DNA from 3 places in the Halomonas sp. AOP30-A1-24 genome. Region 2 is predicted to be linked to each of the others. Evidence: riboswitches for the same ligand, from Rfam matches in the RefSeq annotation. Region 2 holds a riboswitch; each other region holds the start of a gene.
What was found. A riboswitch is a leader RNA that binds a small molecule or an ion and turns the genes downstream of it on or off. The one in region 2 is predicted to bind thiamine pyrophosphate.
Positions count from the first base shown of each region.

Region 1: another riboswitch for thiamine pyrophosphate. It lies ahead of thiM (hydroxyethylthiazole kinase); the one in region 2 lies ahead of tenA (thiaminase II).
Region 3: another riboswitch for thiamine pyrophosphate. It lies ahead of ACT3TJ_RS04395 (sodium:solute symporter); the one in region 2 lies ahead of tenA (thiaminase II).

Region 1 is NZ_JBQSXL010000001.1:117,312-127,130, reverse strand. It holds gene ACT3TJ_RS00570 (DODA-type extradiol aromatic ring-opening family dioxygenase) at 1-274, opposite strand, end outside; gene ACT3TJ_RS00565 (DoxX family protein) at 378-794, opposite strand; gene ACT3TJ_RS00560 (LysR family transcriptional regulator) at 881-1,801, opposite strand; gene thiE (thiamine phosphate synthase) at 1,798-2,412, opposite strand; gene thiM (hydroxyethylthiazole kinase) at 2,412-3,212, opposite strand; TPP riboswitch at 3,237-3,332, opposite strand; gene gloA (lactoylglutathione lyase) at 3,562-4,095, shown strand; gene ACT3TJ_RS00540 (DUF6164 family protein) at 4,097-4,462, shown strand; gene ACT3TJ_RS00535 (cupin domain-containing protein) at 4,459-5,124, opposite strand; gene ampC (class C beta-lactamase) at 5,256-6,419, opposite strand; gene ACT3TJ_RS00525 (LysR family transcriptional regulator) at 6,567-7,439, shown strand; gene ACT3TJ_RS00520 (metal ABC transporter substrate-binding protein) at 7,436-8,518, opposite strand; gene ACT3TJ_RS00515 (metal ABC transporter permease) at 8,540-9,430, opposite strand; gene ACT3TJ_RS00510 (metal ABC transporter ATP-binding protein) at 9,414-9,819, opposite strand, start outside.
Region 2 is NZ_JBQSXL010000010.1:494-10,312, reverse strand. It holds gene pta (phosphate acetyltransferase) at 1-965, opposite strand, end outside; gene ACT3TJ_RS07470 (acetate/propionate family kinase) at 962-2,146, opposite strand; gene ACT3TJ_RS07465 (EamA family transporter) at 2,294-3,214, shown strand; gene ACT3TJ_RS07460 (porin family protein) at 3,292-3,801, shown strand; gene ACT3TJ_RS07455 (HlyD family secretion protein) at 4,042-5,103, shown strand; gene ACT3TJ_RS07450 (DUF2955 domain-containing protein) at 5,093-6,256, shown strand; gene thiC (phosphomethylpyrimidine synthase ThiC) at 6,325-8,235, opposite strand; gene tenA (thiaminase II) at 8,258-8,926, opposite strand; TPP riboswitch at 9,017-9,169, opposite strand; gene ACT3TJ_RS07435 (methyltransferase domain-containing protein) at 9,300-9,819, shown strand, end outside.
Region 3 is NZ_JBQSXL010000005.1:104,303-114,121, forward strand. It holds gene ACT3TJ_RS04370 (D-2-hydroxyacid dehydrogenase family protein) at 1-318, shown strand, start outside; gene arfB (alternative ribosome rescue aminoacyl-tRNA hydrolase ArfB) at 390-806, shown strand; gene ACT3TJ_RS04380 (proline racemase family protein) at 1,078-2,127, opposite strand; gene ACT3TJ_RS04385 (zinc-binding dehydrogenase) at 2,124-3,302, opposite strand; gene corA (magnesium/cobalt transporter CorA) at 3,380-4,348, opposite strand; gene ACT3TJ_RS04395 (sodium:solute symporter) at 4,345-5,733, opposite strand; TPP riboswitch at 5,723-5,827, opposite strand; gene ACT3TJ_RS04400 (hypothetical protein) at 6,093-6,785, shown strand; gene ACT3TJ_RS04405 (CoA-acylating methylmalonate-semialdehyde dehydrogenase) at 6,848-8,347, opposite strand; gene ACT3TJ_RS04410 (hypothetical protein) at 8,576-8,962, shown strand; gene ACT3TJ_RS04415 (potassium/proton antiporter) at 9,074-9,819, shown strand, end outside.

The sequences.
Region 1 (9,819 bases), on a different contig from region 2:
CCAGTAATTTGGCCAAGCGGTTGGCCAGTGCAGGCTCGCCAGGTGCCGGGTACTGCTGCTCGAACAGTTCGCGGGGAAAGCCGCCGAAGTCATGAAGGGTTTCTGGCGAAGGGCTGTTACTGACTTTCAGCGTCTGACTTTCCCAGTGCGCCGAAACCACAATGATCGCCTTGGGCGTCAGTCGCTTGCCCAGCGAACGTAAAAAGTGATGGGCAGGCGTAGGGGTGAGGATCAGCATGGGAGAGCCGTGGGATATAAAAAGACTGGGTAGCATAACAACGTCTCCTGGCAGAAGGCCCTGGCAGTGACCAGGGCGCGAGCAAAGGCATGGCGGAGAAAAGGTGATAGATAAACTCGTTTGGGTGCGCCTAACGCGATTAGCTAACGCGGCGGTTCAGTGTAAAGCTGCCGCCGCCTAAACCTGCCTGCACGAGCAGGGCAACGGTCCAGAATGCCGGGAACTCCCAACCACCGCCAGCGTTGGTAAACGCCCAGCCGTTGCCAAGATGCACGGACGTAGCACCCAGCAGCAGAGGAATCATTGCAAGGCTAATCCAGCGCGTATAAATACCCAGAATCAAGGCCAGGCCGCCGCCAACTTCTCCCAGAATCGTTAAGTAGGCTATAACGCTTGGTAGGCCCAGTGACTCAAAGTAGGCGACCGTGCCCGGCAGGGTAAACACAAACACCTTGGTCAGGCCATGGGCGAGTGCCATCACGCCAAGTGATAGTCGCAGCAGAGCGATGGCGTGGGGTTGAAGGTTCGTGCTCATGGTGGAAGAAGATGCATTCATGGGGTATCTCCATTGGGCAGTGCTGAAAGTTCAATGGGGACACTTTACGTTCATTGACGGCAGAGATAATCCACGCGTACCAAACATCACTGTTGCGAAATAGGCGACAATCCCATCTCCTGCTCCCAGTAAGGCGGGCTACCCCAGGCGTCCGTTAACAACTCAATAAACCGCTCTACCTTGGCAGGTAAAAAGCGTCGCGCAGGGTAAATGGCATGAATATCCAGCATCTTGGGGGGGATGTGCGGCAGTACCTGAACCAGCCGCCCAGCGATAATGCTCTCCGTTACCAAAAAGCTGGGTTGATGAGCGATACCGATGCCTGCCTCGGCGGCATGGGTTAAAACATCGCCATTGTTGCTTTCAAGCGGGCCTTGGGGTGTCAGTGTCATATGTTCAAAACGCCAGTTGCTATTGGCTAAATCGCTGCGGTAACGCAGGCAGCGGTGGTGCGCAAGCGCCTCTGCATTTGCCGGCACGCCATGGGTTTCAAGGTACGCCGGAGATGCGCAAAACAGCATTTGACAGCGCGTCAGGCGCCTGGCGATCAGGCTTGAGTCGGGCAGGTTGCCAATACGAATGGCCACATCGTAGCCCTCTTCGAGAAGATCCACGCGGCGGTCACCTAAATCCAGGCGTACATCCAGGCCAGGATATGCCACCATAAAGCGCGCCACCAGCGGGGAGAGGTGGCGCATGCCAAAACTCATGGGGCCGTTGATGCGTAAACGGCCGCTTATTTCAGAAATGCCGCTGCCTACGTCGGCGGCAGCCTCATCAAGGGCCTGTAAAATCGCTTGGGCATGCGCAAGGTAGCGCTCGCCCTCGGCGGTTAAATGCAGGCGCCGCGTGGTGCGCTGAATAAGCCGCACCCCGAGCGTCTCTTCAAGGGCCATGACAACGCGTGATACCCGCGTGCGGGAAAGATCCAACGCCTCAGCGGCCCGCGTGTAGCTGCCAAGCTCGGCAACTTTGACAAAAGCGGCAATATGGTCGAGCTGGTTCATGGCCGAGCCAACGCCCGTGCGGCCTGGTAAGGGTCAGGCTGGCCACAAATGGCGGAGATAACCGCCAAGCCATTGGCACCGGCTGCAACGACCTGCTGGGCGTGTTCAGCCTTGAGCCCGCCAATGGCCACGCTTGGCAAGGTGCAGGCCGCGGCTAATTGAGCCAGGCCTTCAAACCCCAACGGTTTAGCATGGTCCTGCTTGCTTTGGGTGGTAAACACCGGGCCCAGGCCCACGTAGTCGAGCAGGGCCACGGGGGCTGCGTGAAGCTGCTCAAGCGTATTAATCGAAAGCCCGATAATTGCCTCTGGCCCCATGGCTGCCCGTGCCTCTTGAACCGCTGTATCGCTTTGGCCGACATGCAGCCCATCGGCGCCGCTTTGCAAGGCAACGTTCAAGCGGTCATTAATCACCAGCGGTACCCCGCTACCCGCCAGGGCGGCTTTCAAACGCTTGGCCTGTTCAATCATGTCGGTATCGCTTGCGTGTTTATCGCGCAGTTGAACAAAGCTGACGCCCCCTTTGACGGCCTCAATCACGGTGCGCTCTAGCCCTGCGGCTTTACAGAGTTGAGCGTCAGTGACCAGATAAAGCGAAAGATCAAAACGCATTAGCCTTCCTCCAGCCCGGTAAACTGACGGACGTCTGTAGGTGTTAGCTGATACAAGGCGTCCAACAGGGCTACCTGAAAACTACCCGGGCCTGCCGCCTGTTGTCCAGCGCGGCTACCCGCGATAGCAAAGCTTGTAAGTGCGGCTAACGTGGCGTTCAAGGGAGCTTCGGGGCTGGCCGCTACAAAGGCGGCAACGGTGGCACTTAACGCACAGCCAAGCGTAGTGACACGCGGCATAAGCGCGTGCCCGCCGCTCAGACGCCAGTGCTGAGTGCCATCGGTAATAAAATCCTGAACGCCGGTCATCGCGACAACACAGCGTTGCTGCTTGGCGAGGTTTATGGCAGCCTCACGCGCTTCATCCGTAGAGGCTGTGGCATCCACTCCTCGGCCCGCGTGGGTCAAGCCGGAAAGCGTCATGATTTCTGAGGTATTGCCACGGATCACGCTGGGCTTAAAAGCCAATAGCGTTTGTGAAAGCGTTTGACGGTAGTAAGTGGCGCCCACCGCAACCGGGTCCAATACCCAAGGCGTATTGCTCTCGTTGGCCGTTCTGGCGGCAAGTTGCATACCTTCTGCCCAGTGTGGTGAAGGCGTGCCGATATTGATCGAAAGTGCCCCGGCCAAGCGAGTAAACTCAGCGACTTCCTCAGTTGAATGCAGCATGGCAGGGGAAGCGCCGACAGCCAGCAGGCAGTTAGCTGTGCTGTTCATCGCTACAAAATTGGTAATACAGTGCACTAACGGCGTGGTGCGTTGTACAGCGGAAAGCGCGTCGCTCAGCGGGAGTGATGTCATGGCCACCTCACAGCGTAGATCGGGTGTGATGACACCGCGACTTCCTACGCCGGTATTATCCGGTTCAGGTTCTAAGGGTGCATCTCAGCTTGAGCGTCTCAAGCGCCCCTGTCGTCAGGCTACTATCCTTGCCTTGGGCGGTGCTGTAAAGCGCAGGCGATGTGTAAGGGGAGGCCGGTAGGGTAAGCGGGGCTGGAATAATGGCTGTTCTGCCCTCATGGTATGTCATCACAACGGTATCATGCGGTGTGAAACGGTTAGAGATAGGCTTGTACACGGTATGGTTTTTGTCAAAGATAACCGCTCAATCAATTCATTTAACAGCATAATTCCCCACAAGGAGCCCAAGATGACTTTGCAAGGTGAACAGCATAAAGGCGTTCGTCCGGCCCCTGCGCAAACCCAAGGGTTTCGCTTAAACCATACGATGCTGCGGGCGAAAGACCCCGAGCGTTCATTGGCCTTTTACTCCCAGGTATTTGGCATGCAGGTACTGCGTCGGCTGGATTTCGAAGAGATGCAGTTTTCGCTCTACTTTCTGGCGAACCTGGAAGCCAGCGACCAGGTGCCGGAAGATACCCAGGCGCGTACGGCCTGGACCTTCAGCCAAAAGGGGCTGTTAGAACTTACCCATAACTGGGGCACCGAAGACCAGGACGATTTTGCCTACCACGATGGCAATGCCGAACCGCAGGGCTTTGGACATATCTGCTTTAGCGTACCGGACTTGGAAGCGGCCCAGGCATGGTTTGATGAGCACGATGTAACGTTCATAAAGCGGGCGGACCAAGGCAAAATGCAGGGCGTCATTTTTGTGAAAGACCCGGACGGCTACTGGATCGAAGTTATCCAGGCCGACCTAATGGCGGCGATGGGCGACTGATATGGCACACTTGCTGTTTCGGCTGCGCTACGTTACCGATGAAGAAGCCATGGAAGTCCGCTCACTACTGGCAGAACATGGTTTTGATACCTATGAAACGCAGGCCGGTTTTTTCCGCTTAGGGGTGGACGCGATCTGGCTGCGTGATGAAACCCAGCGTGAGGCGGCCGAAGCAGCACTGGCGGTGTATCAAGCCGAGCGCTTCACCAAGGCTCGGCAAGCGCACGCCGAGGCCGTGAGCCAAGGCGATGCACCTACCTTATGGCGCCGCCTGGCGGCGCATCCCTTTCAGGTCACCCTGGTAATGGTGGCGGTCGTCATGGTGGCACTGCTTACGCTGTTGCCATTTCTTGGCCTGACACGTTAATCAAGCCGCAGGTGCCCGCGTTTTAAGTAGAGCTTGACCCCTTCGCTGCCCGCGCTAAGTTGGGGAGCGGCGCCGGGAGGGTAGCGACACCAGCTGCCCGTCGGGTATTCGGTATCGCCGTCGCACAAGGTGCCTTCCAGAACAAACGCTTCCAGGCCACCGCCCAGCGTTGGGTAGACAATCGTCACGCCCGCCTCCCACCGCTCCAGGCTGGCGCGCTCCTGGTGAAAGGTATGCAGCATTTTATAGGTAATGCCTGGGCGACGGTCCGGCTGCCAAGGTAAACGGTGAGCAGGAACGGCCAGTTGAAGAATGTCATTGGCTGCAAACTGGTGAAGCTTCACCAGGATGAGCGCGCCCTCATCGCCTATGTGCGGGGTGTGGCCCGTACCGATAGGATTGCGCAGATAGGTGCCCGCGGGGTAGCGGCCGTGCTCATCACCGAACACGCCCTCTAGTACAAGGATCTCTTCCCCGCCGTCGTGGGTATGTGCGGTGAACTGGCTGTTGGGCGCGTAGCGTACCAGGCTGGTCGCTCTGGCGACTTCCTCGCCGATGCGATCAAGCATCATGCGTGTGACGCCTGCACTGGGCGAATCGACCCATTGATATTGGTCCGGCGTTACGCAGGCAAAGTGGCTAAAGTCGGCGTTAAGGCGCATGGTGTTGGCTCTTTGCAGTGGGGGGATCGCGGTAGTGCAAGTCTCCTTATCCACCACCCAAAATGCAATGCATAAAAGAGCGCTTTAATGACGAGCCTTTAGGAAGGCTCGTGGTATAAAGGCGGTTTTTTTCAGGGCGTCGCCGCAAGCGTCGTCAGAATATGGTGGGCGGCCTCAATACGTGCCTGGTTGGGATAATTGCGGTTGGCGAGCATCACGATGCCTATTTGCTGGCTGGGTACAAAGGCGACATAGGCGCCAAAGCCATTGGTTGAGCCCGTCTTGTTAAACCACACATCGTCATCTGCCGGTAACGGTGGCTGAAGCTGCCCGGCCTTGTTAGCCTCCAGCACCATCTCCATCGAATTGCCTGCTTGTAGCTGGTCAAGCGACACAGGGTAGGCATAGCGCTCCCAACCGAGGCCTTGGGTCATATCGCCCATGTTGACGTAACCCATCCGGGTTGCTTCCAGTGCTTCGCGCAGCGGTTCATCCACCGCGGAGTTGTCCATGTTGGCGTTAATGAACGCCAGCATATCGGCGCTATTCGACTTTACCCCGTAGGCCTCTGCATCCAGTACGCCGGGGTTCACCCGAATCGGCTCATCCTCTTTTGAGTACCCGAAGGCGTAGTTCGCCTGGGCGTCTTCAGGTACCTGCAAGTAGCTGTGCTCAAGGCCGAGTGCTGAAAACACATGCGCTTCCATCAACTGGGCGTAAGGTTTTCCAAGCCGCTGGGCGGTCAGGTAACCGAGTAATCCAATGCTCGGATTTGAATAGAGTCGATGGGTGCCGGGCGCATACGTCGGTGCCCACTGGCGGTAGTAGGCGACCATGTCGTCTTCGTTGTTGACGCTATCTGGAAACTGCAACGGCAGCCCACCCGCCGTGTAGGTGCCCAGTTCCAATAGGCTGATGTTATCAAAGGCGCTTCCTTCAAGGGCTGGCAGGTACTGGCTGGCGGAGTCAGAAAGTGACAGAGCACCGCTGGCCTGAGCGTAAGCCGCCAGCGTCGCCGTAAACGTCTTGCTGACGGAACCCAGCTCAAACAGCGTATCGGTAGTTACCGGCACGCCAGCCTCTTGATCGGCGACCCCATAATTAAAGTAATAGGGTGTGCCCCTAACGCTCACCGCTACGGCCATGCCCGGGATACTGTGCGCGTCCATCAAGGCTACGATAGTGTCGTTGACCACCGACGCCACCGGCAGACTGCGCGGATCATCATTCGCATAGCCAAAAGCGCTGATAAGAAACGAACCTGCCACAATAAGCGCATTCTTTGCTGTTAACATCTTGTTCATCAGAAAACCCGTTACGTGTTGTTGGTTAACATCGGGTGTTGGCCCCGCTGATTCGTTGCTTACGTTACGGCGAACCGTACAAGGTGACAAACAGCGATATTTTGCATAAGCCATTAGAAAAATTTGGGGGTCTGTGTCGTGCGTCCCTACTTACCACTAAAAGCCCTGCGTGCCTTTGAAGCGTCGGCCAGGCACCTGAGTTTTACCCGAGCGGCTGCCGAGCTATGCGTGACGCAAGCGGCCGTAAGTCATCACGTAAAACTGCTGGAGAGCCAGTTGAAGGTAGCACTGTTCACCCGCCTGCCGCGCGGACTGATGTTAACGCAAGAGGGCGAAATGCTACTGCCGGTCCTCAAGGCGTCGTTTGATCAGATTACGCACACGCTGGATCAATTAGGCGAGCAGAACTACCGGGAGGTATTGAATGTGGGCGCGGTGGGCACGTTCGCCGTCGGCTGGTTGCTGCCCAGGCTTGCTGACTTTCAGGAGCGCTATCCGTTTATTGATCTGCGCCTTTCGACCCATAACAACCGTACGGATATGGCCGCGGAAGGGTTCGACTTTGCTATCCGCTTTGGAACAGGCGCCTGGCACGGTATTGCGGCCCAGCCCTTGTTGCCAGCCTCGCTGTCGGTCATGTGCACGCCTGACATCGCCACCCGGCTAAAGACGCCGGCTGATGTCGTGGGTGAAACATGGCTACGCTCTTATCGCACCGATGAGTGGACGCAGTGGCTACTGGCGGCGGGGTTATCAAGCAGTGTTTCTGTGCCAAGAAGTATCGTGTTTGACTCTTCTATTGCCATGATAGAAGCCGCACAGCAGGGCGTAGGCATCGCCCTGGCACCGCCTTCAATGTTCTCACGCCCGCTCACCAGCGGTGCTTTGGTGCAACCGTTCAGCACCGCGGTGAGTTTAGGCGGGTACTGGCTGACGCGCTTACAGTCGCGGCCAGAAACCCAGGCCATGGCCTGTTTCAGAGAGTGGCTGACCTTAGCAACCAATGCCTAGTGGCTATGGCTATGCTCGCTGTGATCATGACCGTGGTCGTGGTCGTGGTCGTGGTCATGATCGTCATGTGCATGGTCGTGGCCGTCATGCGCATGGTCATCATGGCCCGGCTGGGCCAGTGCTTCGTGCAGCACTACCGCATTGTGGCGCATCATGCCAAGGTAGGTGCTCGCTTCGCCCTCGGAAGAGAGCGCATCGGCATATAGCGTTCCGGCAATCGGCAGGCTCGTCTCTTCAGAAAGCTGCTGAATGACCGCAGGATTGGTCATGTTTTCATGGAACAGGGCTTGTACGTTCTGGTCGTTGATCACGTCCACCAGCTCGGCCATGCTGGCGCCGCTGGGTTCTACTTCGGTCGATAAGCCGGTAGGTGCCAAAAAGTTGACGCCGTAAGCATTCGAGAAGTAGCCAAAGGAGTCGTGGCCAGTAATCACGCTGGTTGAGGCCGGGATTTCGCTGATGAGCTCACGAATTTCAGCATCGACTTCTGCCATGCTGGCCAGGTAGTTATCGGCGTTAGCCCGGTACTCATCGGCGTTAGTTTCATCGGCCTCAATCAACCCATCACGGATGTTGGCAACGTAAATCCGCGTTTGGGCCATATCCTGCCAGGCATGAGGATCAAATTCACCATGCGCATGGTCGTGTCCGTGGTCGTGCCCGTGGTCGTGCCCGTGGTCGTGATTATGGTCATGATCGTGGTCATGCCCGTGGTCGTGTCCATGACCATGGTAGTCGAGCTTGTTAATGCCATCGGTGGCCGTTATCAATGCGCCGTTGTAGCCGCTGGATTCAATGAGCCGCTCCATCCAGCCTTCGAACAGTAGGCCGTTGAACACCACAAGGTCTGCTTCTGTCAGTGCGCGTGCATCGCTTGGGCGAGGGGAGTAGACGTGCGAATCACCGTCAGGCCCCACCAGCGATGTTACTTCAACGTGCTCACCGCCCACGTTCTCGACCATATCGGCCAGGATGGAGAAGCTTGTCACCACCTGAACGCGGTCTGCTGCGATGGCCGCGGGCAGTGCCAACATGGCGGATACGCCAACCAATAAGCGCGAAGATAACCGTAAAGACATACCGACTCCTGTTGAATGATGTTACGTAGATGCCTCAGCATTGAGCGGGGCTGTTTTACGCCTTAGCCGGGCAGCCAGGCTGTGGTAGCGCCCAAACATCGCCGAGAAAAGATAGCCCACGCCGGCCAGCAGAATAATGCTCGGCCCCGAAGGAATATCCAGATGAAAAGAGAGCAGCAAGCCACCGGTACTGGCGACCATGGCGATCACGACCGCAATCGCCATTAGCCCCTCAAGGCGCCTGCTCCAAAAACGCGCGGCGGTGGCGGGCAGCATCATTAAACCCACCGCCATCATCGTGCCCAGCGTTTGAAAGCCCGCCGTCATGTTGAGCACCAGCAAGGCTAAAAACACGCTATGCACCCAGCCGTTGCGGCGGTTTTGGCCGCGTAAAAAAAGCGGGTCCAAACACTCCACCACCAGCGCGCGGAAGATGATCGCCAGGGTCACCAGAATCAGCGTGCTGATGCCTGCAATCAGTAGTAATGCGGTGGAGTTAACGGCCAAAATCGACCCAAACAGAACGTGGGTTAAGTCAACGCTGCTGCCTCCCATCGAGATCAGCATGACCCCCGCCGCCAGCGAGATAATAAAAAAGCTCGCCATGGCCGCATCTTCACGCTGGCCGCCTATCTTCGATACAGCTCCGGCAAGTAGCGCTACCATTAACCCGCACAATACGCCGCCAATGCTCATAATGGGCAGCGAGAACCCGGCCAGTAAAAAGCCGATTGCCACGCCCGGCATAATGGCGTGCGCCAAGGCATCGCCAATCAGGCTCATGCCGCGTAGCACCAGAAAAACGCCCAAGGGCGGGGCCGCAATGGACAGCGCTAACCCACCGACCACCGCGCGGCGCATAAAGCCGTAATCAAACGGCGCAATTAGCCACGTGTTAAGCAGTTCCAGCATGGTGCTCCCCCAGCGTAAAAGGTACTGCCTGGGCGGGCAGTGGCTGATGATGTAGTTCACTGGGTGCCACCCAGCGGGCATGGCCGCCGTTTAACATCAATATTTCATCGGCCAGGCGGCGTAAATGGTCCATATCGTGCAGAACAATAATAATCGTCGTACCGTCATCGGCCATCTGGCGCAGGATACGGATTAAAATATCGACCGTGTCGCTGTCCACGTTGGCAAAAGGCTCATCCAGCAGTAACAGCTCGGCTTCCTGCATCAACGTACGCCCAATCAAGGCCCGCTGGCGCTGGCCACCGGAAAGCTCGCCTAACGGGCGGTGAGCCAAGTGCGAAATACCCAAACGCGCCATGATGTCGCGACCTTTACGGTAGTGCGTCGCA
Region 2 (9,819 bases):
CCGTTGGTCAGCAATATGCCCGCCAACTGAGTGCCGTTCATGGTAGCGAGGGCGGACGCCAGCACGACGTCGTCACGGTCGCCAGAAGCCACCACCAGACTGCCGGGTGTAAAGATATGCAGCGCATTCGCCGCGCTACGCGCACACAGGCTTGTCGACATTACCCGGCGGCTTGCCGCATCGCCTTCATTCAGCACCTTGGCACTTAGTGCCCGTGCCACGTCCAGCGTGCGGGGCGCATTGAGTGTTTTGCTGTAAGGCACGATGCCGATTAGGTGAAAACTGTCGGTGGCTAGTGACGGTGAATAGCCGCGAAGCTCGTTAAGCACCGACTCTTCAAGCTGCGGTTTAATGGTGCCCGGCGCTGCCGAAAGGTCATCTTCCTGGCCGTAAGGCAGGTTCTTCATGCGCATCAGGATGCCGCCCAACGTGCGGGTCGAGCTAACCCCGCCAAAGCTTCTGGCGTGCATATCCAGCTCTTCAGCAAGTGCCTGTGGCTCGTTTAAATCCCCGGTGCCCACCAGAATGATTCGGGCATTAAGTGCATGCGCCAGTTGAGCATTGGTTTGCGTCGCGTACGTGGTGTACTGGGTAGGCACTACGCCTTCCACTACGACTAAATCCAGCGCATTACCGTCCCGCTCAGCCTGTTGCATTACCTGCTCATAAAGCTCGACCACATTTTCCATTAGCTCATCGGTTTGGTCATCGCGCAGCAGGCGCTCCAGCCGGGCTTGTGAGATCGGCGAAGGCGGGCGCAGGTTGAGCGTGCGAGACACCAGTGCCGTTGAGCGATCAAGGCCCGGGCCGTTCAGCTCTTTTTGCATAAACGGCTTCAAAAACCCGGCTTTAAGGCCAATGGTGTCGAGCGCCTGAATCAAGCCTAAACAGGCTGAGGTTAATCCGGCCCCCATGCTTGTGGGCACCAGAAGAATGGCTTGAGGTTGAGAGGGGGACGAGCTCATGCTTGGGCCTCCAGGCATTGACGTGTTTCCATCGCGATACGGCCTTCTTCGTCGGTAGGAATAACCCAGGCTTCGGGACCCTGGTGATTTGCCCTGTCCAGCTTGCCCTCTTTACCGCGAATCATCACGTCATTGCTCGCCTCATCAAGGGCAAAGCCAAAGTGAGGCAGTAGGCTGATAACGCGGCTGCGTACAAGAGGAGAGTTCTCGCCGATGCCACCGGTAAAAATGACGCCATCAAGCGTCGGCAGTGCGCAAGAGAGAGCAGCAAGCGACTTAGCAATGCGGTAGCAAAATACATCCAGCGCCAGCATGGCGCCTTCATGACCCTGCTCTGCTGCTTCCTCGACTTCACGCATATCGTTGGTTAAGCCAGAAAGCCCCAATAGCCCGCTTTGCTTATTCAGCACGTCATCAATCTTGTCCAGCGACCAGCCTAACTGACGGTGTAGGTGGGCGTGCAAGCCCGGGTCGACATCGCCGCTGCGCGTGCCCATCACCAGGCCTTCTAGGGGGGTAAGCCCCATGCTGGTGTCCAGGCTTCGGTTATTCCAAACCGCTGCGGTTGAGCAGCCGTTACCCAAGTGGGCTGTTAACCAACCGCCCGCACCACGAGAGCTAAGCTCGGCAGCCCGCTGGCTAACAAAGGCGTGGCTCGTGCCATGGAATCCGTAGCGACGAATGCCGTGCTCAGCGTAGAGGCTCTCTGGCAGGGCATAGCGGTAAGCTTTTACTGGGAGGGTTTGGTGAAACGCGGTATCGAATACCGCAACCTGAGGTAGTGCTGGGAATATCTTTTGGGTAGCGCTGATGCCTGCCAGGTTGGCAGGGTTATGCAGAGGTGCCAACGCGGCGGTGGCCTTAATCGCACTGATAACATCACTATCAATCAAAGCGGCCTGAGTAAACTTCTCTCCGCCATGAACAATGCGATGCCCAATAGCGCCCGGAATGCGTCCTTCCAGGCTGTTTAAAATGGCGTTGAGCACTTGAGTATGGTCAGCATTGGGGAGTGCATGGCTAAAGCTTCCCCCCGCGCTATTTATTCCTTTTAAACGGGCATCGGCGCTGCCTAAGCGCTCTGCCAAGCCTGCTAAGCGCGGGGCATCAGGGGCCGGATCGATCAGTGCGTATTTAATAGAGGATGAACCACAATTAATAACCAGCACCGGTGCATTCATAAAGAATCTACCAAAAGAGTAAAGGTTTAGTTTGTACGTTAGTGTGACAGGCGGCAAGGGGCATTAACGTAGGCGGATATTTGTTTAGCCATTCGACTCAAATCCGGGCATGCTTGGCGGTTAACGTTCTTTTGCTGCCTGGAGCCTATGACTACGTCCTCGTTACCCAACCACCTGCCGCGCCACTTGGCCATTTTGCTGCTAATGACCGTTGGCACCATGTTCGCTGCCAACCATGTATCGGCCAGGCTTGCCTTTGATAACGGTACAGGGTTACTGCTGGCCGTATTAACGCGTTCCGGGGTAGCCTGTTTGATCCTGCTCGCCCTTGTGATCGTTCAGAAGAAACGCTTCTGGCTGCCTTCGGGCACCTGGCCCTGGCAACTGGTGGTAGGCCTTCTTATCACCATTCAAAGTGTCAGCCTTTATTCAGCGGTTGCGCGGCTTCCTGTTGTTATTGCGCTACTGTTGGTCAATACCTTCCCCATTCAGTTAGCACTATTGAGTTGGGCGCTGGGCGGGCCGCGTCCGTCGCTTCGCAGTTGCCTTATTATGGGGACCATTTTAATCGGGCTGTTGGTCGTGCTGGATATTCCAGCGTGGCTTTCCAGTGCTGACAGTATGGGGCCGGAATGGGTCGCCGGTATTGGATTTGGGTTGCTGGCTGCGTTCGTTTTCGCCTGCGCGCTATGGGTTACCGAGCACCGTTTATCTCAGGTAGGCAGCACGCTGCGCAGTCTTTTAACCATGCAAGCCGTGTTTTTCGCCATGGTAATCGGTGGGGCTTTAGGTGTCGTGCCAGGTGGTATGAGCCTACCTGACAATAGCCAAGGCTGGGTGGGGTTGGGGCTTTTGGCGCTGCTTTACGCCACCGCGTTCTCGACACTGTTTATTTTTGTGCCGCGCCTGGATATGGCCCGCAACGCCCCGGTCATGAATATCGAACCTGTCGCCTCTTTGGTGATCGGTTATTTCGTATTAGGGCAAACGCTAAGCCCTGGCCAGTTATTGGGTGGGGCGGTCGTGGTGGGTGGTATTGTCGCACTTAGCCTATCCAAAGGGCGGTAAACGTTGCGTTCTTTTCGGACATGTACCACAATGAAGTTGTGTAAGGAAACACTGTTTTTTAACGGAGGTACATGACGATGAAGATGACCGTATTATCACTCACTTCTGCGGCACTCTTGGTCGGCGCGGGTGCATTCGCTGCATCAGCCCAGGCACAGCAATCATTTGGTCACCCTGAAGGTTACGTGGCGGGCGACGCCATGTTTTGGAACCTTGATCCTGACCGCGGTTCCTCACGTAACGACGTAGGCCTGCGTTTGCGCGGTGGTGCGCAGTTCAATGATTACTTCGCGCTCGAAGGGCATCTGGGTACCGGTGGCTCCGATGGTGATACCAAGCTGGATTACCTGGTAGGTGCTTACGCAAAAGGCATCGCGCCTATTACCCCCAATGCACGCCTGTATGGTCTGATCGGTGTCACTGAAGTGGATTTCGACCACGACAGTGAAAGCGGTTTCTCCTATGGCGCGGGCGGTGAAATTGATGTCGCCAACAATCTGGCCATCAGCGCTGATTACATGCGTTATCTGGACAAGTCTGCCTACGATTTCGATGCGGCAAGCGTGGGCTTAAAATACCGTTTTTAATGATTAACGCTTAAAACGCGTTAGTGGTTTATCCAACCCCAGGGCCTTTTGGCTCTGGGGTTTTTTATGAATTTTTTCTGGGTAGCCAAGGGCACTACTAAATAACGCTAATAAAGCAGAAGGGTGGCTCATTGTTAGCTTGCTAATCATTTGCTAAAATGCGCTATTCCATTAAGCATCTGCTGGCCACAAGCGCTCTGCGCGTACGTAGAAGGCGCGCAAAACAAAGAGTAAAACTCCATGTCCCCTGATCAAAAATTCGCCCGCTGGGTGAAGGTGGCGCTGGCTGCCTTTGCACTGCTGTTTATCTATTTCTTGATAGCTGACAGCTTCATGCCCATGACGCCCGAGGCCAGGGTAATGCGCCCGGTTGCCCGTGTGGCACCAGAGCTCAGCGCGCCAGTGAAAGAAGTGACCGTGCGTGACCATCAACAGGTTGCCAAAGGCGATGTGCTGTTTCGTCTGGACCCCGAGCCCTTTCAGCTTGCCCTTGATCAAGCGCGGCTAAACCGTGAGCAGGCTGAGCGCGAAAACACGCGCCTTGAAGCGGAGCTTGCCGCCGCACGGGCGGTGCTGGCCTCTGCCCAGGCAACGGCTGAGGAGCGCAGCAGCGAGCGGCGCCGTGGCGAAGCCCTGGTGGGGCGGCAGAGTATTTCACGCCAGCAGTACGAGCAGCAGGTAGCGGCTGAGCATACCGCCCTGGCAGAAGTGGCTTCCGCCGAGGCGAACATACAGAGCCTGGAAGTACAGCTAGGCGAGAACGGAAATACCAACCTGCGCTTGCGCCAAGCCGACAACGCACTTGAGAAAGCGCAGTTGGACGTCGAACGTACCGAAGTGCGGGCGGCAGAGTCAGGCCAGGTGACGAACTTGCAGCTTCAGGTGGGCGACTATGTTCAGGCGGGGCAGCCAGTGATCGCACTGGTGACTCAGAAGATGGATATCGTTGCCGACTTCCGTGAAAAAAGCCTACGCCACGTACTGCCCAGCGACTCGGCTGCGGTGATCTTCGATGCCATGCCAGGGCATATCTTTGAAGGGCAGGTCAGTGCTTTTGATGCTGGCGTGCGGGAAGGGCAACTGACCGCTGATGGGCAACTGGCGGATATTCCTACCTCTGACCGCTGGGTGCGCGATGCGCAGCGCTTGCGTATTCATATTGTCCTCAACGAACCCATTGCTGCGCTGCTGCCAAGCGGCGCCCGGGCAACGGTGCAACTGCTACCGGGGGAACATGCGCTGGCGCATCCCTTTGCATGGCTACAAACGCATCTGATCAGCTGGCTACATTATGTCTACTGATGCGGGTTCTACTACTGCAGGGCCCGTTGATACAAAACCGGCGGATGCCAGCACGTGGTCAATCAGTCGCGCGCTGCGTAGTTTTTTTAAGCGCACGCCCCGCCGTAGCGGCGCTGGCCCAGAGGCACCTGCCTATCATCGCCTGAGTGAGAATGCCCTGCGCCAGTGTTTGCGGGTGGCCGGTGGCGGCACGCTCGGATTTATTATCAGTCAGTTAATGGGTTGGAACTACGGCGTCTTCTTTACCGTTTTTCCGATGTTTTTGCTGGGTATGGTGCCCATTCTGAATATCAGCATTATTCGCCAGTTTTTAGGTAACGTATCGGTGAATGCGCTGGAAGTCAGCCTGGTGGTCGGCCTGCTTAAACATATGCCGGTGGTGATGACGCTGGTCGTGTTGGGTATGTTCCTGTTTCGGTTTAGCCTGATGGCAAAAGGCCCGCTGTTTCTGTTTGGGGCCAATGGCGTATTAACCTTAAGCATTCTGCTGCATTTTGCGAGCTACCCCAGCGTCGATCTAGCGGATTTGTTGGCCTCCAATTTTGTGGCCAGCGTGCTCGCCGTGTTCATCGCCATGCTGATGTACACACTTTTCCCCGACGTTGAGCCCCGCCAACCGCCGCCCAAAAGCACCAAGACGAAAGCGCAGATGCGCCATGAAACGTTGATGGGCGGCATTACCGCGACACTTTCCTTTGTCGTTTTTCAGGTGTTTGACCTGCAGGGGTCGCTCTCGGCACAAATGGCGACCATTCTGGTGCTGTTCGCGATGGGGTATGCCGGTGCACGTGTATCCGCTCGCAAACGCGCCATCGGCACGCTGTTGGGGTGTAACCTGGCGCTGATAATGCAGCTTCTGCTTTATACGCAAAGCAACCACTTCCTGCTGGCGATTGTGCTTTATTGGTTGGGGCTATTGCTGTTTGGGCGCGAACACATACTTGAAGGCGGCGGTTCAGGTATCGGGTTTGGCGGGATGACCACTTTAGGCATTTTGTTTGGTCAATCTTTAGGCCCCAGCCAGGACCTTGTCTATAGCGCCCTGTACCGTTTTTCATCCATGAGTGTGGCGCTGGTAGTAACGCTACTCGTCATGGCTTGCCTGCATTATCTGCTTAATCTTTGGGAGCCTACGCGACTACCCGAAAGTTAGCGTAACACGTCGACAACAGGGGCTTTCAGGCCCCTGTTTGCGTTTAACCCTTGAGTTTTTAAACCGCTTTACACTTCCTGATACAGCTGGCTTCCCGTTTGGCGAAATTTCTCCGCCTGCTCTTCCATACCGCGCTTAACCGACTCCGCGTCGTTAGTGCTTTCTGGCGTGCGGTCGCGGTAGGTGTCGCGTACTTCCTGGCTAATCTTCATTGAGCAGAACTTGGGCCCGCACATGGAGCAAAAATGGGCGACCTTCGCGGAATCCTTGGGCAAAGTTTCGTCATGGAATTCCCGCGCGGTGTCTGGGTCTAGCCCTAGGTTGAACTGATCTTCCCAGCGAAATTCAAACCGCGCCTTGGAAAGCGCATTATCACGCCGCTGTGCTGCCGGGTGGCCCTTGGCGAGATCCGCCGCGTGGGCGGCAATTTTGTAGGTAATAATACCGGTCTTTACGTCATCTTTGTTGGGCAGGCCTAGGTGCTCTTTCGGCGTGACGTAGCAGAGCATGGCACATCCAAACCAGCCGATCATCGCGGCCCCAATGCCCGAGGTAATATGGTCGTAGCCTGGTGCGATATCCGTGACCAGCGGGCCGAGTGTGTAGAAGGGCGCTTCATCGCAGTACTCCAGCTGCTTGTCCATGTTCTCTTTCACAAGGTGCATGGGCACGTGGCCGGGGCCTTCAATCATTACCTGCACGTCGTGCTTCCAGGCAATGTGGGTCAGCTCACCCAGGGTTTTAAGCTCGGCCATCTGCGCTTCGTCGTTGGCATCGGCGATAGAACCTGGGCGCAGGCCGTCACCTAATGAGAACGCCACATCGTACTGCTTGCAGATCTCGCAGATTTCCTCGAAGTGGGTATACAGAAAGCTCTCCTGATGATGATACAAACACCATTTGGCCATGATCGAGCCGCCGCGCGAGACGATGCCCGTCACCCGGTTGGCGGTCAGCGGCACATAGCGCAGCAAAACGCCTGCGTGAATGGTGAAGTAATCCACACCCTGTTCGGCCTGCTCAATCAACGTATCACGAAACACCTCCCAGGTCAGGTTTTCGGCCACGCCGTTGACCTTCTCCAGCGCTTGATAAATGGGCACCGTACCGATAGGCACTGGCGAGTTACGCAAAATCCATTCGCGGGTTTCGTGAATGTTCTGCCCGGTGGAGAGATCCATGATGGTATCCGCGCCCCAGCGAATCCCCCAGGTCATTTTGTCGACTTCTTCTTCAATCGACGAGGTAACGGCCGAGTTGCCCAGGTTGCCGTTAATTTTGACCAGAAAGTTACGCCCGATAATCATCGGCTCGCTTTCGGGGTGATTGATGTTATTGGGGATAATCGCCCGCCCACGAGCAACTTCATCGCGCACAAACTCCGGCGTAATTTCTTCTGGGATGCTGGCGCCGAAGCTCTGGCCGCGATGCTGGTGGCCCAAAATTCGCTCCACCTCGGCATTGCCCAGCGCTTGGCGGCGTTGATTCTCGCGCAGGGCGATAAACTCCATTTCCGGCGTGATAATCCCTTGGCGGGCATAGTGCAACTGGGTAACGTTCTTGCCTTCTTTTGCCCGGCGCGGCGTGCGTTTCAAATCAAAGCGCAGCTGGGCCAGCATGGGGTCGTTGGCGCGGCGTTTGCCGTACTCAGACGTATGGCCTTCTAAAAACTCGGTGTCGTCGCGCTCCTCAATCCACGCCCGGCGAAGCGCGGGAAGCCCACGGCGTAGATCAATCTGAGCGTTGGGGTCGGTGTAGGGGCCAGAGGTGTCGTACACCAGCAGCGGCGGGTTATGTTCATCCACGCTAGTCGTTTTGGTCGGCGAGAGACTGATTTCCCGAAACGGCACGCGGATATCCGGGCGCGAGCCTTCAAGATACACCTTGCGTGAACCGGGTAGTGGGGAAATCGCGGCGGCATCGACCTGGGCGGTTTCGGCTAGAAAGCGGGCTGTCTTCTGGGTAACGGTTTTGTTCACGGTTATATCCTTGTTATTGGAATTAATGGGAAAGGTCTAGGCCCATCTGCCAGAAGTCGATTTCCAAACGCGTGGCATCGCGGAAAATTTTGCTGAGCTCATTAAAGCGGGCAGGGGGGACGTCGGCGAGGCGAGCATCCAGCCATTCAAGCTCGGCTTGCATGGCCGCCTGAAACTCCTCGCTTTCGTACATCGCTATCCAGGCATCGAACGGGTTATCGCCGCCACGCACTGTGGAGGATTGCGCGTTCAGCCAGTTGGCAATCTCGCCATAGCCCACCAGGCAAGGGGCAAGTGCCACGTGTAAATCCAGCAGGTCGCCACGGTTGCCGGTATCCAGCACGTAGCGGGTGTAGGCCATGGTCGCCCGAGCTTCTTGTAGCTCGGCAAGTGCCTCCTCGGAAATACCCCACTCGCTACAAAACCCCACGTGCAAGCCCAGTTCCACATCCACAATGGTTTTTAAACCTTCATGGGCTTGGCGCAAATCGGCAAGCGTAGGGCTTTTGTAGGCGGCCAACGCATAGGCGCGAGCGAAGTGAATCAGAAACAGATAATCCTGCTTCAGGTAGTGGCGAAATGACGCTTCAGGCAGCGTAGCGTTGCCCAGCTGGCGCACAAAGTCGTGCTCAATGTAGGCGCGCCAATCGTCATGGCAGGCAGTGGTTAAATCAGTAAAGCGGTAGCCCATACATCCTCCGGTGGTGGTGATCCGAAGGGCAGGCGAAAAGATCGAGGAAATGGCACGGAAGGGTGGCGAGCGATTGTGGGAGAGAGCTAGCCGGCGCCATCGCTTGATCCCTACGCCGGTACCCGCGCTACATCAAAAGCAGCGCATTAGCCGGATCAGGTTCAGCGGGACCAGCGCTTGGCAGCAAAATTGCTACGCCCTGCGCCATCTCAGCCGGATTCACCGGCACCCCGTCAAGCATTCAACTCAGCGAGTCTAGGTGGCGGTGGAGGGAGATGCAAGGGGGCGGACGACGGTGCTACGTGTTAATTTGAATTGATTATGACGATTAATACTCATCATTACAGCGTGATGCGATCAGGAAGTACTGACATTGACCACCGATAACAAAACGGGCTGGGAAGCTTTCTATTGCGCCAATCAAACGCGAGCCGCCTCACCGCTATTACGCCGCGCCTTGGGGGATGAGTGCTTAGCCAAAGGTAACGGCCATGCTATCGATTTAGGATGTGGAGGCGGCATTGAAACCGCACTACTGCTGACGTCAGGGTGGAAGGTCTTGGCGATCGACAAAGCGCCCAATGCCATTGCGCGAGTTGAAACACTAAAACCTAAATTACTCGGCGCTGATTTGACGGTGATGACGTCGTGTTTCGAGGAATTGAAAGGCCTGCCATCGTCTGCCCTGATCCACGCCGGGCTAAGCCTACCGTTCTGCGAGCCAACGTACTTTTCCATACTGTGGAACATGATCCTTTCAGCGCTTGAGCCGGGAGGGTTATTTGTCGGGCACCTCTTCGGTAACCGGCATGATTGGGCCAAGCATCCAACAATGAGCTTTCACTCGAAGGATGCAGTAGAAGCCCTTTGCGGCGGTTTAGAGATCGAGCTTT
Region 3 (9,819 bases), on a different contig from region 2:
ACGCGGGGCATTGTGACCGCTGACCATTTGGCCTGCATGAAACCCACAGCGCTTCTGGTAAACACTAGCCGCGCACCGTTAATTGCATCAGGTGCATTAGTCAGCGCCCTCGAAGCAGGCAGGCCAGGACGCGCGGCGGTTGATGTTTTCGATAGCGAACCGACCTGCGACGATCCTCTGCTCACCCTGCCCAACTGCGTAGCGACGCCTCACTTGGGTTATGTCGAAAAAGATAGCTACGAGCTCTACTTTGGTGACGCGTTTGCGAATGTCGTCGCGTTTAGCAACGGTGAGCCGGTCACTAATCTCGCCTCTTAAATCCTGTCGCTGCGACCACCTCTGTGTCAAGTGTGCTAGCCTTATTACTCACCTGTGACACAGAGGACTTGATGCTCACTATTTCCAACCATGTTGCCTTGGCCGACTGGGAAATTGATATTAGCCAAATTCGCGCTCAGGGTGCAGGCGGTCAGAACGTCAACAAAGTGGCGTCAGCGGTACACCTGCGCTTTGATATTTCACGCTCTACCCTGCCGCCGTTTTATAAAGAGCGTTTGATAGCACTCAATGATCAACGCATCAGTAAAGAGGGTGTGGTGATTATCAAGGCGCAAAGTTATCGCACGCTGGAGCTTAATAAAGAAGATGCCCTTGCTCGCCTGAAAGAATTGATCATCAGCGCGACTCGGCAGCAAAAGGTACGCCGCCCGACAAAACCCACCAAAGGCTCCCAGCGACGCCGCGTTGACCATAAGACCCGCAAAGGTAAAATCAAATCGCTACGTGGTAAAGTTTCGTCTTCGTAAGCGCTATTGAGTCAATTGAATTGCGCATGACCACCGTTTCTCGACCGTTCTCTCCTTGCATCCAGCACTGCCAGCTAGACAGACACGACAAATACGTGCCAAGGCTGTGGTCGTACGCTGGATGAAATTGCCTATTGGGGCCAAATGACCGAGGCCGAAAAAGCCCCGGTCTGGGAGCGCCTGGAAGCGCAAGGCTATATCGATATCGCGTTAACCGAGATTAGCCACCCGACTCAACAGAGCAGTGATTAACAGGGTATTGATTAACAGATTAGTGGTTAACAGAGTGGCGGTCGCTCAAAATATGGTGCAGCTCACCGCAGGAAACCAGAGGGTCATCACAGTTGATCACGATATCCGACTGAGCCAGCACATAGCTGCGCCCGGTAATCGTATTTTCAACCACCTGGTAGGCGCCTTCCTGATGAGTCCCTGTAAACGTGCCAATAAACCCGGTTTCACGTAGCGAGACCGTTTCCAGTTTATCCCCTATGTTGAGTCGACCTTCGTAGTTCATTAACGCGAGCCTGGCGGAAGTGCCGGTGCCGGTAGTACTGCGACAAATCACCCCGGGGTGCACATAGGTTGTTGAACGAGAGCGTACATAGCCTTCACCCACTTGCTCTTCGGGGCCCATAAAATGCAGGAAAGGCAGCGGACCTACATCACCCAGCGTGTAGTGGGAAAAGCCGCGTTGAGCTTGCAAGGCCTCAACAATTTTATGCGCACAGGCCGAAAGCGCCTGCTCTTCTTCACGAATAAGCTTAAAACCAAGCTCGGCAGCATCCACTAACGCGTAAAAGCCGCCGCTATAGGCGACAGAGTACGTCACGGTGCCGATACCAGGCACCTGGATGGTATCGCGGTAAGTATCAATATAGCTGGGTAAACCTTCACAGGTAACCGACTCGACCACGCCGTTATGCACACGCGCCTCGATACGTACCAGGCCTGCCGGGGCCTCCAACGAAAACTGCTGAATGCCTTCCTGCTTAGGCACAATCCCACACTCAAGCACCGCGGTTGCCGTACACAAGGTATTGGAGCCTGAATAGATCGGGTAGCCCATCACTTCCATAATGATATAACCTGCGGCGGCCTCGGGGTGCGTCGCTGGTACCAGTAAGTCCACCGACATCTCCGGAATACCGTAGGGCTCTTCCAGCAGCAAGCGACGCAAGCCATCGGCATCGTCGCGCAGGTACTCCATTTGCTCCCGCACCGTGGCGCCCGGCAGAGCATCAATCCCGCCCGTTACGATTCGGCTGACATCGCCACCCGCATGAGTATCCATTAATTGAAGCGTATGGATATTTTTCAAAGGCGTTGCTCCTGAGCGTTTGTTAGTGCAAAAGGTGCGCCGTGAGTATTCCACTGGGCATCCGGTACAATGACAATTTTGCCGAGATAATTGCTGCCCCGATTAACAAAATAGCGCTCGGCGTCATGCAGTTCAGAAAGCTTGAACGCCGCATGGAGAACGGGCTTGAGTTCACCACTACGAATCCAGGTGATTAGCTGCTCGGCTTCTTCACGAGTACCGTGAGAAACGCCAAATATCTGCACCTGGTAAAGGTAAATACGCGTCCACATGATCTCACTGAGATTACCGCCGCTGGCCCCTGCGATGGAAAGGCGCGGATAGGATTGGCGGTGCTGCATATCAACAATCATGGTATCGATAAACAGATCAGTCATCTCGCCGCCGACCAAGTCCATCACCGCATCAATTGGCTTTCCGCCAGTAGCTTCTAAGACGCGGTTAACAAAGGTCGGCAGGTCGCCACGGTCAATAACGGCTTCGGCGCCTAACGCTTGCAGCGCAGCGGCTTTATCAGGCTGACTGACCGCATAAGGAACGGCACCGATAATACGGCACAGCTGAATGAGCGCGGTGCCTACGCCACCACTGGCACCGCTTACCAACACGCGCTCGCCAGCCTTGATGTGTGCCGAGGTCATCATATGGTACGCCGTTTGATAGGAGCACATGCCCATCGCGGCTAGCTCAGCGTCGCTGAGTTCGGGATTATCAATGGAGTGGAACTGGTCTGCGGGTACCGCAATATACTCAGCGTAGCCGCCATCGGCCCCATGGCCGTAGTAGTCGGGAGTGAGATTGATATCCCGGCGCTCATCCGCATAAATATTGAAATCAAGCAGGCCACGCTGGCCAACCCGCTTAGCATCCACGCCTTCGCCTACCGCTACGATACGCCCGGCTACATCTGCCCCCTGAATACGCGGAAACGTTAAGGTGGGCGTGCCACCCATGGCAAAGGACGTCACGTCGCCTTTCTCTTTGGTGGGATACAGGCCTTCACGCGCTTTACGGTCGGTATTGTTTTTCGCGGTCGCCGTCACCTGGACCAGAACATCACTTGGGCCGGGTAACGGCGTTTTGACGTCTTTACGGTAATGCAGTTGTTCGACGCCACCATGCCCGACCAAGAGCATGGCAGCCATCGTAGAAGAAACGGCGGTAGATTCAGGCATTGTCAGGCTCCTTGATACAAAGGAATAAGACTAGCCGACCATAGCAAACTCTTGCTACCCCTTAAACGCCTGCTGAATTAGAACCAGCCCTTTCGCCTGAACACCCAAATCAGCACGCCACCGATTCCTGCCATCATGCCTAAAATGAAGAAGTAGCCATAGCGATAGTGCAGCTCCGGCATATAGTCAAAGTTCATCCCGTAGATACCCGCAACAAACGTTAACGGAACAAAAATCGCCGTAATGACCGTTAGAACGCGCATTGTAATGTTCAGTTGGTGCGACGAGATTGATATGTAACCGTCTACTAAATCACCGCAAATGTCGTAATACATCTGAGTAAGCGTATAAAGCCGCTCAAAACGTTCGGCAACATCGTTAATGGCATGCAGCGTTTCACTTTCCTCACGCGGGACGTGCTCATAGTCGTAGACAGTTAACTCTTGGGTAATCCCTTTATGATAATTAAACACGCGCCGCATCTTAACCAGCCGGGAGCGGTACATGGTAATTTTGCGCATTAATACATCGTTACCATTTTCATGTAACTCATCTTCTAAATCGCTTAATTCCGCTTCAAATTCAAGCAGGCTATCAATGTAATACCCAGCAGAGATATACATCACCTTGAGCGCCACCTGCTCCGGTGATTTCGCTAATAACGTCTTACCGTGCTCCTTAAAGAGCCGCTCAATGCTCATGGCAACGCCTGGATGTAGCGTCACTAGAAAGCACTCACCAATAAAAAAGCAGACCTGCTGAGGAACAAAGTTTAGCTGGGCATCAAAAGATGAAATACCGCGGTAAATAATCAGTGCGTGGTTATCAAACTCTTCTATTTTGGGTGGTACACGCTCCTTATGGGCATCCTGAATAGCCATGGGGTGACACTCAAATTTACCCAGTAGCCGCTCAGCAGATTCTGCTGATTCCCCCTGCATATCGATCCATATATGACTGCCGGGGGTATTCTGCCATGTGACAAAAAGCTCTTCGTTCCCTTCATGGGTTTCGCCATCAGGGGTCGTCAAAATACTGCGAATCATAACTGTCCTTGGTTCCAGGGAGTTCTTGAATACGCTAATAACACGCTTACCACCGTGGAAGCTAACAACGCACCTAGAAACGGCGCTAGTGTGGGTACACTGTTCGGAAAGCTTGCCGCCATTATCCCTTCGCTTATGCTGGCGTGGCTCATCCACCCAGGCAAGATCGCACCCAATAGACCCGCCATGCCGCCACCGATAGCCGCAAGAGGCGTCATGCGCCGCCACAAGCCCAGCAGCACGGGCACCACGGTTGCAGCGCAGACTAAATCAGCGATTAAAAAAAGACGTAAAACAGACACACCCTGAAGTGCGACAACCACGACAGGCACCATAAGCAAAACGGTCATCCAACGTGTGAGCGCGATAGAAACGCTTGGCTGTTCACTGCGCGACACGATCAGTGAGGCAATACCGCTTTGTAGCGTATCTACGCTGGACGCCACCAATGTAACGGCAAGCACTAGTGCCGTTATAGCTAGCCAGGGTGGCGCGTTATTGAGCAGTGCAAAAAAAGGCATGGGCGGTTCGCCCAGCGGAACACCGTTCATGGCAGCAAGCATACCCAAACCGCCAATCACCATAACGATCATGACCGTGGCGCCCCCTCCTGCCCAAGCCCCGCGGGCCAAACTTTGGTCATCACGTGCCGCCCATACCCGCTGCCAGTAGCCCTGGTGAAACAAGTTCGCTGCGGTAACCGCGATGACAAGCGTTAGTGCCACACTAAGCGCATCAGAAGTGGCGATAGAGGGCCATGTCGCACTGCTCGGCATGGCAGGCAAGTGCCAAAGGGTGACACTGGAAACCACCACTAACAGTGCAAGCAGCAACCATGCCTGCCAACGGTCAGTGGCCAGGCTTGCGCGCAGCCCACCGCTTACCGTGTAAAGCAACGTAGTGAGCGTTACTCCAATAATCACCCAGCTCGACGGAACATCAGAAAGCAGCGAGGTGATCGCTCCAATAGCGGTTAATTCAGCGGCTAAAAAGCAGGCCATATACACCACGGAAACCAGCGTTACCCAGTGGCGTACGCCGCGCCCATAGCACGCCTCGGCAAACTCAGCGATGCTCCGCCCCTCAGGGAGAGCCCGGCGTATAGACGGACCATAAAAGCCAAGGACGATAAAAGGCAGTGAGGAGCCAAGGGCATAGCCTGCCAAGGCCAATGGGCCAATAAAAGCGCCAATTTCTGGCGGCGCAAACAAAATCCAGGCCCCCATACCAGATGCAACAAAAGAGAGCCCTAGCGTGGTGCTGGTTTGTGAATTACGAGCGGTTACAAAGTCATCCAATGAGCCTTTACGCCCACGGGCTTTAAGGCCTAAAAATGCAAAGCAACAGAGCGCCGCGCCCAGCACGGCTGACGTTAGGTATGGCATGTCGCACTTCCTCCGCCGGTACTAACCGGTTCAGGTTCCAGGGTCTGCGTCATAGCATTCTCAGCCACGCAACGTGGCTCCCCTGGCGACAGTGAATTGAGAGCGTATCCTGATGTAAAGCGAGCTAACCGCCAAAATGAGCAGCTACTCGCGCCGTATCCTAGCCGCTAAATAGCTAACAGGAAAACGGTTTACTTCTGCTATTCATTCGCTACAACGTTGTCTAGACTAACAAAAGCTGCTGTACACTGAGTCAAAGCATTACAAAATAAAAGTAGCTTACCGCCATTAGTGTTATAAAACATTAGTGTTACAAGCGTCGCACAGGAGAATAAGCGACGCGCTTACAGGAAACCAATATGTCATACACCGAAGCCAAGGAGCATACGCAAGGGCGGCTCAATACTCTGTTTGCTGACCCCTACCGTGCGTTTGAAAACAATACCGATGAGCGCCAGCTTCACGTTCGCGTAATGCTTTATATGCTACTGGCCCGCCCCATGTCACGAGGAGACATGACGCTACGCGTGATCCATGGCTGGGAGAACGGTAGCTGCGAGCCTGGCGACTTACAGCATGCTGACTACGTTTTAAATACGCTAGATGATGTAAAGCGCGCGGTAAAAGACTTCGACCAGGCCACGAAGCAAAACGCTCCGCTACCCTCTGAAGACCCTGCCATTTTGGCGATGCCTTTAGCAAATGTGATCGCCGATGCCAAAGCCGAAGGGCAAGCGGTCACCGACGATATACCCAAAACGCCCGCACGCTGGTCTGCGCTTGAAGGCGGCTTGGCACTTTATACGCTTTTTAAAATGTATCACCGGTTGGTGTATGGCGAGGACGATGTCTACCGCTGCTCCCAATGCCAAACGGCCTTAGGCCCGCGTGAAATTCATGAATTTCATCTAGAGGAGAGTGAGTTCGCCCTTTTAGTGCCCCTTGTCGGACAGCCAAAAGAGGCGCCGTCTCTACTCGTATTGCATGAAAGCCAACTTAAGCCGATTGAAAAGCTACTGGAAGAAAGCTTGAGCCTGCTGAATGATTTTTAAGCCTTGAGTACAACAACGTCACTGGCCCCCACAAGAGCCAGTGACTGCTTAGTAAGTAAGCGTTAGCTTAATGCAATAGTACTATTGATACCGCTTGAAACGTTTTCAGGCTCAAACCAGCGTGCCGTTACCGTTTTGGTTTGTGTCCAGAAGGCGATCGCCTGTTTGCCATTTGGCCCTAAATCACCGAGCTTTGAAGCACGTGAGCCAGTGAAGCTGAAATAGGCAACCGGCACCGGGATTGGCACGTTGATACCCACCTGCCCCACGTCTATATCAGTTTCAAAGCGTCGCGCCACCCAGCCAGAATTCGTGAAGATAGACGTGCCGTTGCCGTTAGGATTAGCATTAATAAACGCAATTGCTTCGTCGAGTGTTTCCACGTTGACAACGCAAAGTACCGGCCCAAATATCTCTTCACGGTAAATGGTCATCTCCGCAGTCACATCGGTAAATAACGTCGGCCCCACAAAATTGCCCTTCGGATAATCGCGTACCTGGCAGTTACGCCCGTCAAGCAATAGCGTTGCGCCCTCCTTTTCACCGGTCTCGATAAGACCTAACACACGCTCCTTGGCGGCAGGCGATACCAGCGGCCCTAAATCGGCATCCTGTTGGGTGCCAGGCCCCACTTTCATCTGGCCTGCAGCATCCACAATATCATCAATCCATTGTCGCGCCTCACCGACCAGCACCACGACCGAATTAGCCATACAGCGCTGGCCTGCGGCGCCAAATGCTGAGCCCAGCAGATTGTTGATGGCTTGGCTGCGATTTGCGTCGGGCATAACCACACAGTGGTTCTTCGCCCCCATCATCGCCTGCATACGCTTACCCGCATCTGCCGCCCGCTTGTAAAGCAATGAGCCGACGTGGGTTGAGCCAATAAACGATAGCGCTTTAATCGTTGGGTGATCGACAATCTGGTTGGCAACCTCAGGACCGCCGTGCACCACGTTCAACACCCCAGCTGGCACACCGGCTTCATGGGCGAGCTCCACCAAGCGCATGGTCGAGCTGGGATCCTGCTCAGAAGGCTTCAACACAAAGGTGTTGCCTGTCGCGATGGCCAGCGGAAACATGAAACAGGGCAGCATGATCGGGAAGTTAAAGGCCGTAATACCGGCCCCTACGCCTAGCGGCTGATGTAGCGTATAAACATCGACGTCGCTTGCCGCGTTCTCGGCCACCTCTCCTAGCTGGAGCGAGGTAATCGAGCAGGCGTGTTCGACCACCTCCAGACCTCGCCCTACTTCACCTTTGGCGTCTGGCAACGTTTTGCCATGCTCTTCGGTGATTAAGGCGGCTAGTTCATCGGTGTTGTCACGAATCAGTGCCTGCAACGCCAGCATAATACGCATGCGCTTTCCAAGCGGTACCTTGCGCCACTCTCTAAACGCATGATGGGCGCTTGCAATCGCATGCTCTACTTCTTCTGCCGTGCAAAAAGGCACCCGGGCAACCACCTTTTGGGTCGCCGGATTAACCACATCACGCCACTCCTGGCTTTGAGACAGGACGGCTTGACCATCAATGATCATGGGAATTTCGCGAACGGCCATTACGCTTGCTCCTGATTATGATTGTGTTTGTAACAGAGGCAGTCTGTATAGCTGCCCCAGGGCCAAGAATAGGGTATATCAGCAAGTTAACGTAAACGTCAACTAACGGTTAGTGACAATCCCGATTAGCGATGACAAGACGCCAAAGACAGTGCAAACGCATGTTTAACCGCTTGACCTCCCCTCCCAATAAGGGATGATAATACGGCGCACCCAGGAGATGTCTCTTTGCCTCAGCAATACATGCCCACCGCTATGACGTCTCTCCGGCTCGGCCAAGTGGGCCTCTGGAGCTTGGCGCTATTGCTGTGGTGCGCCGCTCCTCACGAGGCGATGCCACGGGCTGCTGAGCCAGTTCATCACTCAGCCCTGGAAGACCACGCCAAGCCGCTGATCGTGCTGGCTAACCCACTTAATCGCCTTAGCCTGGACCATGACAAGCGACGCCAAAACCCGGTAGTAATTCAAAATGATACCGGGGTGGCTCTGCCCGCCCATGAAAGATGGCCTGGTATTGCGCCTGCCGTTTATCACTGCGTATTGAATACCCTTGGCTCATCGAACCCTGGCTTACCAGGCGGCCTTCCTCCCTGCAGAGCACCACCCTACGCTTAACAAATAACGACGGTTAACAGAGGTGCATAACGCCTCTTTGCCACGTACATGACACCAGGCATTTATTATTAAAAGGTCTGGCCATATCAAGTTATTTCAGGGATCGTGCGTATGTTTCTGGTGGACCAACTTATTTTACTAGCAGCCATCCTGCTACTGGTCGGCATTATTTCAAGCAAGCTGTCAGCTCGCTTGGGTATGCCGGTACTCGTACTGTTTTTAGGAACCGGTATGCTTGCGGGGGAAGCAGGTATTGGCGGTATCGACTTTAATAATCCTGGTTTGGCACACGCGCTAGGCACGTTGGCACTGGCAATGATTCTGTTCGATGGCGGCTTACAAACGCCCCTCGCCTCAATCCGCCTGGTGTGGAAGCCAGCCTCGCTATTGGCCACGCTCGGCGTTTTGATTACCTCAATGATTACCGGGGTCGCTGCTGCTTATATTCTAAAGCTCCCCCTGTTGGATGGTTTATTACTCGGCGCCATCGTCGGCTCCACCGACGCCGCTGCGGTTTTCTCATTACTGCGTAATGCTGGCATCCATATTAATCAACGACTCAAGTCTACGCTTGAAATTGAAAGCGCATCCAACGACCCGATGGCGATTTTCTTAACCATTGGATTACTTGAAGTACTGGTTAACGATATGCCCCTTGGAGTGGGCCTGTTAAAACTCTTTATCCTGCAAATCGGGGTAGGTGGCGCCGTCGGCTTGCTGGTCGGCTGGGCAGCCGTTCAACTTATTAACCGTATTCATCTGGTCACATCGGGCCTTTATCCCGTTCTGGTTGCGGCATGTGGGCTCTTCGCCTTTGGCGTTGCTGCGAACCTTGGAGGCAGTGGTTTCCTGGCGAT